Regions from separate parts of the Mycobacterium sp. NGS54 genome, predicted to be linked through region 2. Evidence: riboswitches for the same ligand, from Rfam matches in the RefSeq annotation. Region 2 holds a riboswitch; the other holds the start of a gene.

Region 1 (3,410 bases), on a different contig from region 2:
CCTCGGACACGGTGCGCTCCCGATCGATGACCGGCAAACCGGCGCGGATGCTGCGCACGGCCTGGACCGACGAGTGGGCGCGGCCCGACACCCCCGATCCGCTCGGCATGCCGCTGCAGACCGCCTTGGTCACCGGCTCGCAGGTGCGCATCAACCAGGCCGCCACCAATCCGGAGTCCAAGGCGCGCGAGCTGGCGACGTACTTCGTCGGCCAGGTGGTCGGTTCGCTCGACCGGGTCCGCCCGGCCCGCTCGGTGGTGCTCGACATGGTCGAGGAGTTCATCGACACCATCGGCCGGCTCGACGGCCTGGTCGATACGTGACAAGCGCGGCCCGCCGGCGCCGCGCGGTCAGCGACGAAGACAAGTCACAGCGGCGCGAGCAGATCATGTCGGCCGCCAAGGAAGTGTTCGCGCGCAAGGGTTTTCATGCGACGACGATCGCCGACATCGCCAAGCGGGCCGGCCTGGCCTACGGCTCGGTCTATTGGTACTTCGATTCCAAGGACGAGTTGTTCCACGCGTTGATGGCGGCCGAGGAGAGCGCACTGCGCACCCATGTCGTTGCGGCGCTGGGGGTTCCGGCCCGCAGCGTCGGGCAAGAGGAGTCGCTTCGGGTCGCGGTGCGGGCGACGCTGGAGTTCTTCGAGTCCGACAGGGCGACGGTCAAGCTGCTGCTGCGCGACCCGTGCGCGCTGGGCGAGCGATTCGAAAAACATCTCGGCGGGATCTACGAGCGGTTCATCGACGACATCGAAAGCTTCATCGTGGCCGCCCAGGAGCGCGGTGAGGTGGTGAGCGCCCCGCCGCGCATGGTGGCGTACACGCTGGCGGCGCTGGTCGGCCAGCTGGCGCAACGGCGGCTGAGCACCGACGACGACGTCACCGCAGCTCAGGTGGCTGATTTCGTGGTGGCGCTAGTGCTGGACGGGCTGCGCCCGCGGGGGGCGGGGTCCAGCGCGCCCGCAGCTTGTTAACGCCTGTGTGTTCCCGTAATGACCGCATAAAGATTCGGCGACACGACCAGATCACATTGACCGTGTCGTGGCGGTCGTGCATGATCGGTCGCGTATGCACCTCGTTAGGTGAGGCGTCTACACGAATACAGGCCACTGACCCCGAACGTCCAAAGACGCCCCGGGTCAGGACAGCTCCTCCCGGCTTAAGGGTTGAGCCCAGGTGGCTTCCGAGGAATCGGACACGTCGTGTAGTGCCAAAGCTCTGACGAGAGGGGTGCGGATCCGGCGTTCGCCGGCTTCTGTACTCCTTTCGGTGCGCGTGGATCGCGCGGGCAAACCGCACGCGCGTCGTGACCGTCGAGGAGGTGAGGGACGCATGAGTTCCAGCGATAGTCCGGGTCGAAGTCCGGGCTGTGTTCCGTCCCGATCCGACTTCCGGCGCGACGTTCTCGGCTGAGTCGCCGCAACGCTAATAGGCTTACCGGCCAAGCGTTCTCGGATCGGAACCCCAACGGGATGGGACACGTCAGTCCAATCAAAGCTCTTGTTTTGATTCCATCCGCTCGTTTGGATTCCGAGGAGACGATCATGACCGCAGTTCTGCACGACGAAGTGGTAACCGTCGCACCCAAGCTGACCGTGGTGCGCGACACGACCCCGGCCCCCGCGCCCACCCCCGCGCCCAAGAAGGGCACGACCATCGTCATCACTGACCCGCTGGTGGATGGTGCCGCCCACTTCCTGGCCATCGGCGTGCGTCACGTGTACGCGGCGCTGTGGCGGGTGGGTGTGCTGGAAGTCCGGGCCTAATGGTGCTCTATTCGCTCCAAGGGGCTACCCGGCCGCAGGTCTGTCCTGAGGCCAGGTAGCCCCTTGGAGTGCGGGGTTTGAGTAGAATCGAGCCAATGGCATCGATCCGGCGATCACCGGGGAGCCTTCGGAAGAACGGCCGGCAGGCTCAGTAGAACCGAACGGGTAGGCCCGTCACAGCCCTCGTCGAGCGGTCGCGCGCGAGCGCGGCAAGCGGGGTGGTACCGCGGCGCTCGCGCACCTTGCGCGTCGTCGTCCCCGGCCTGAGTATCGAGGCCACAGGAGACGACACACATCGTGACCGAGAACGCGGACGTCAAGGCGTACCCGAAGCCGGCCGGCGGGGCGCCCGATTTCCCGGCGCTCGAAGTCGAGGTTCTCGACTACTGGGCCCGCGACGACACCTTCCGGGCCAGCATCGCTCGCCGCGACGGCGCCCCGGAGTACGTGTTCTACGACGGGCCGCCGTTCGCCAATGGGCTGCCCCACTACGGTCACCTACTCACCGGCTACGTCAAAGACATCGTGCCGCGGTATCGCACCATGCGCGGCTACAAGGTGGAGCGCCGGTTCGGCTGGGACACCCACGGGCTGCCCGCCGAACTCGAGGTCGAACGCCAGCTCGGCATCAACGACAAGTCCCAGATCGACGACATGGGGATCGCCGCGTTCAACGACGCCTGCCGCGAATCGGTGCTGCGCTACACCGACGAGTGGCGGGCGTACGTGACGCGCCAGGCCCGCTGGGTCGACTTCGACAACGACTACAAGACGCTGGATCTCAGCTACATGGAGTCGGTGATCTGGGCGTTCAAACAGCTGTGGGACAAAGGCCTGGCGTACGAGGGGTATCGGGTGCTGCCGTACTGCTGGCGCGACGAAACCCCGTTGTCCAATCACGAATTGCGGATGGACGACGACGTCTACCAGAGCCGCCAGGACCCGGCTCTGACGGTGGGGTTCAAGGTCACGGGTGGCGAGCTGGACGGGGCCTACCTGCTGGTGTGGACGACGACGCCGTGGACCCTGCCGTCGAACCTGGCGGTGGCCGTCAACCCGGACGTGACGTACGTGCAGGTGCGGGTGGGGGAGCGCCGTTTCGTGCTGGCCGAGGCGCGGCTGGCCGGCTACGCGCGCGAACTGGGAGAAGAGCCCGAGGTGCTGGGCACGTATCGGGGCGCGGACCTGCTGGGTCTGCGGTATGTTCCGCCGTTCCCCTACTTCATGGACACCGACAGGGCGTTCCAGGTGCTTCGTGGTGACTTTGTGACCACCGAGGACGGCACCGGGATCGTCCACATGGCGCCCGCCTACGGTGAGGACGACATGGCGGTCTGCGACGCGGCCGGCATTGCCCCGGCCACTCCGGTGGATTCCAAGGGCCGCTTCGACTCCACGGTCCCGGATTACCGGGGGCAGCGCGTCTTTGACGCCAATCCGAACATCATCCGCGACCTGAAGAACGGCAGCGGTCCGGTGGCGGCCAACGGCGCGGTGTTGGTCCGCCACGAGACCTACGAACACCCCTACCCACACTGCTGGCGCTGCCGCAACCCGCTGATCTATCGGGCGGTGTCGTCGTGGTTCGTCGCGGTCACCGAATTCCGGGACCGCATGGTGGAGCTCAACCAGCAGATCACCT
Region 2 (3,410 bases):
GCGCGACGAAGGTGGGGCGGAAGCCGTACTGCGGCATGGCCCGCCCGTAGGGTTGCACACCGGTGGCCCCGATCGGCATCCCGGGCATGCCGGCCGCCATGGCCGGGGGCGCCACCATGGGCGTCCCGCCGAGCGACGACGCCAGCGGCCCGGCCAATGGCGCGGGTGCGGTCCAACTCGGCGGCACCGATAGCGCTCCGATCATCGGCGCGTGCCCGAGCCCGGCTGAGACGGCATTGCCGACGCCCCCGACCGCGGGGCCCGCGACCACCTCACCGATCGCGCCGTCGATCGCCTGGCCGGCCGCGTCGGCCGCGTCGGCGGCGGCCCCCTGGCCCAGCAGGCTCAGGAATGGCGCCAGCGTGTTGCTGGGCATGTAGAACCCCGACGAGAAGGCGGTGTTCCAGATGTTGGCGTTGGGCCCCCACTCGGCCCAAAGGTTGTCCAGCGTTGCGGATCCCGACCCGGACCCGGTGAGGAGCCCCATGATCTCCGCCGCCGAAGTCTGCGACGACGCGGGCGACGCCAGTCCCTGCAGCGCCGAGGGCAGCGCGGACATCAGCTGCGACATCGTGCCCTGCTGAGCGCCGTCCGGGGTGGCGACGGCTTGGGCCACCGCCGCCGACTGCGCGCTCGGCCCTCCGGGGCTGGTTGTCCGCTGCGGCTCGGTGAACTGGCTCAACTGGGTGGCGACCGCGGACGAGGCGGCGTAGCCGTACATCGCGGCGGCGTCTTGGGCCCACATTTCGGCGTACTGGGCCTCGGTCGCCGCGATCGCCGGCGTGTTCTGGCCGAGGATGTTGGTGGCGATCAGCGCCATCAGCTGGGCACGGTTGGCCGCGATGCCCGGCGGGGGCACCGTCTCGGCGAACGCGGCCTCGTATGCCGCCGCGGCGGCCTCGGCCTGTACTGCGGTCTGCTCGGCCCGCTCGGCCGTCGTACCCAACCAGGCCGCGTACGGCGCGGCGGCGGCGGCCATCGCCACCGATGCCGGGCCGTACCATTCCTCACCGGTCAGCGCGGCCAACACCGCATCGTAAGACGATGCGGTGGAACGCAATTCGGCCGCGAGCCCATGCCAAGCCGACGCGGCGGCCAGCATCGGGCCCGAGCCCGCCCCGGTGTACATCCGACCGGAGTTCACTTCCGGTGGAAGCGTCGCGAAATCGAGTGCGGCGGTCATCGTCGGCCCCCTCCCCTAACGCGCTGCGATTGTCGTGGCGTGCGTGCTGAAACGTGTTGTGGCTACGGCAAAGTCGCGGGCCGCATCAGCGAGCGCCGCCGGACGTGCGAAGACAAGCGACATCGGACTACTCCTCACGTAAAGAGGGTGATCCGGGCCGGCCGGCAATGGTGGCTGGTATCAGCGCGATCCACCGGCGCGATCCGCTAGGCGGACGCGTCGGTACGAGGTCTGGCGGCGTGAGCCGTTCAGACGGTCAGAAAGGGGCCGGGGCCGGATCGAATCGAAATGGTCGATCTGGAATACGGACTATCGCCGAGACTCATTTCGCTCTCACCTCCTCACGGCCTGGGCACACGGGGATGCCTTCGACATGCACACGGGGAGAAGGGCCCGGGCCGGGACTCCCGGAGACCGCACCCCTCTCGTCAAAGCTTTGGCACCACACGGCGTATCCGATTCAGCTGAGCCGGAAGCCACTTGGGCTCAACCCTTAGGCCGGGAGGAGCTGTCCTGACCCTGGGCGTCTTTCGACGTTCGAGGTCAGTGGCCTGTATCCGTGCAGACGCCTCACCTAGCGAGGTGCTTGCAGAGGCCATGGTGGCACCCGGCTAGTCGATAAGTCAACCCAGCTGCAACGCGTTTGCAACAGTCCGGCCGTCACCCGGCGGCCGGTGGGCGCGGCATCACGGTCACGCGGAAGCCGTAGCGCGGGCCGTGGCCGTAGCCTCCTGCGGCCGTGGCGGCGGGCATGCCCGGCATACCCGGAATCGGTGCCGCTCCGGCCGGCACCGCGCCAGCGCCCGGACCGACCGCGTTGGTCCAGCCGCCGCCGGCGAACGTTGCCCCCGCGTGGTTCTCCACTTGGGCGACGGCCGTCCAGGCCTGCGGCACCGACAATCGCCCCACCAAAGCCGCCTGGTTGGTGCCGGCCGAAAACCCGCTCAGGTCCGCGGCTCCCAGGCCGCCCGATCCCAACGCCATCCCGGCGGCTCCCGGCAGGGGCGTCCAAAGGGCGTTCCCGGAGCCCGCGCCCATGGGCGGGAGCGCGGTCGCCGCGGGTTGTGCGGCCACCGACACCGCGTTGATGTCGGCCATCGCGGCCGTGACGGCCGGTTCGATGATGGCGGGGCTCACGTATCCGGCCGAGACGAACCCGTTGACGAACGAGGAGTTCAAGAACGTGCCGATCGCGTTGCCGTCCGCCCCGTCCAGGAAGTTCAGGATGGCGTCGAGTAGTCCCTGGCCCGGGATGGCCGCGGCGGGGTTCGCGACCGTCGACAGCGGTGACGAGAACCCTTGCAGCGCAGTGGGTATCGCGGACATCAGCTGGTCCACCGTCTGGCTGCCGGTGCCCGCCGCAGTGCCCGTGGCCTGCGTGACCGCCGACGCCTGGGCGGCCGGCCCGGCCGGATTGGTGGTCTGGACCGGCTGATCGAACGGCGTCAGCGTCGAGGCCGCCGCCGAGCTCCCCGCATAGCCGTACATCGCCGCCGCGTCCTGGGCCCACATTTCGCCGTACTGGGCCTCGGTGGCCGCGATCGCCGGGGTGTTCTGCCCCAGGAAGTTGGTCGCAACCAGCGCCGCGAGCAGAGCGCGGTTGGCCGCCACCTCCGCCGGGGGCACCGTCATGGCGAACGCGGCCTCGTAGGCCGCCGCCGCGGCCGCCGCCTGAGCGGACGCCTGCTGGGCGAGCGCCCCGGTGCTGGTCATCCACTGGACATAGGGCGCCGCGGCGGCGCCCATCGACGCGGAGGCCGGCCCCATCCACTCCTCGCTCGTCAGCCCCGTGATGACCGCGTCGTATGAGGCCGCCGTCGAACCGAGCTCCGCACCGAGCGCGGCCCAGGCCGTCGCGGCGGCCATCATGGGCGCCGAGCCCGGCCCGGCATACATGCGGGCGGAGTTGACTTCTGGTGGTAGTGCTCCGAAATCCATTGCCAACACCTCCCTTAACCGGCCGTCACGGTTTCGGCGGAGTGCACGGTTGCGTTGCGCGGCGATTTCCGTTGTGTTACAAAGAAATACATCGGACTACTCCTTAAAGACGCTGATAGTCCGACCGGTTCCGGGCAGGTGGCCGCCGAGCGATGTCGGGTGTTGCCGAATCAAACGGCGGCGAGCGCGCCGCGACCGGGTCGGAAAGAAACGGTCGTTGTTCTCATGGGTTAATGGTCAACTCGGCCAGTGCGCCCACCTCCCGTCATCGCCCGAGGCGCTCACGGAC

What was found. A riboswitch is a leader RNA that binds a small molecule or an ion and turns the genes downstream of it on or off. The one in region 2 is predicted to bind magnesium.
Region 1: linked by a shared signal. The riboswitch ahead of AC5Y5E_RS05865 (Rv1535 family protein) and the one ahead of AC5Y5E_RS24670 (PPE family protein) in region 2 are both predicted to bind magnesium.

Annotation. Positions count from the first base shown of each region.
Region 1 covers NZ_JCALCS010000002.1:252,005-255,414, reverse strand. The annotation lists gene AC5Y5E_RS05875 (NAD(P)H-dependent flavin oxidoreductase) at 1-323, shown strand, start outside; gene AC5Y5E_RS05870 (TetR/AcrR family transcriptional regulator) at 320-976, shown strand; M-box (ykoK) riboswitch at 1,070-1,239, shown strand; gene AC5Y5E_RS05865 (Rv1535 family protein) at 1,547-1,768, shown strand; gene ileS (isoleucine--tRNA ligase) at 2,066-3,410, shown strand, end outside.
Region 2 covers NZ_JCALCS010000008.1:7,990-11,399, reverse strand. The annotation lists gene AC5Y5E_RS24670 (PPE family protein) at 1-1,183, opposite strand, end outside; M-box (ykoK) riboswitch at 1,597-1,772, opposite strand; gene AC5Y5E_RS24665 (PPE family protein, SVP subgroup) at 1,844-3,121, opposite strand.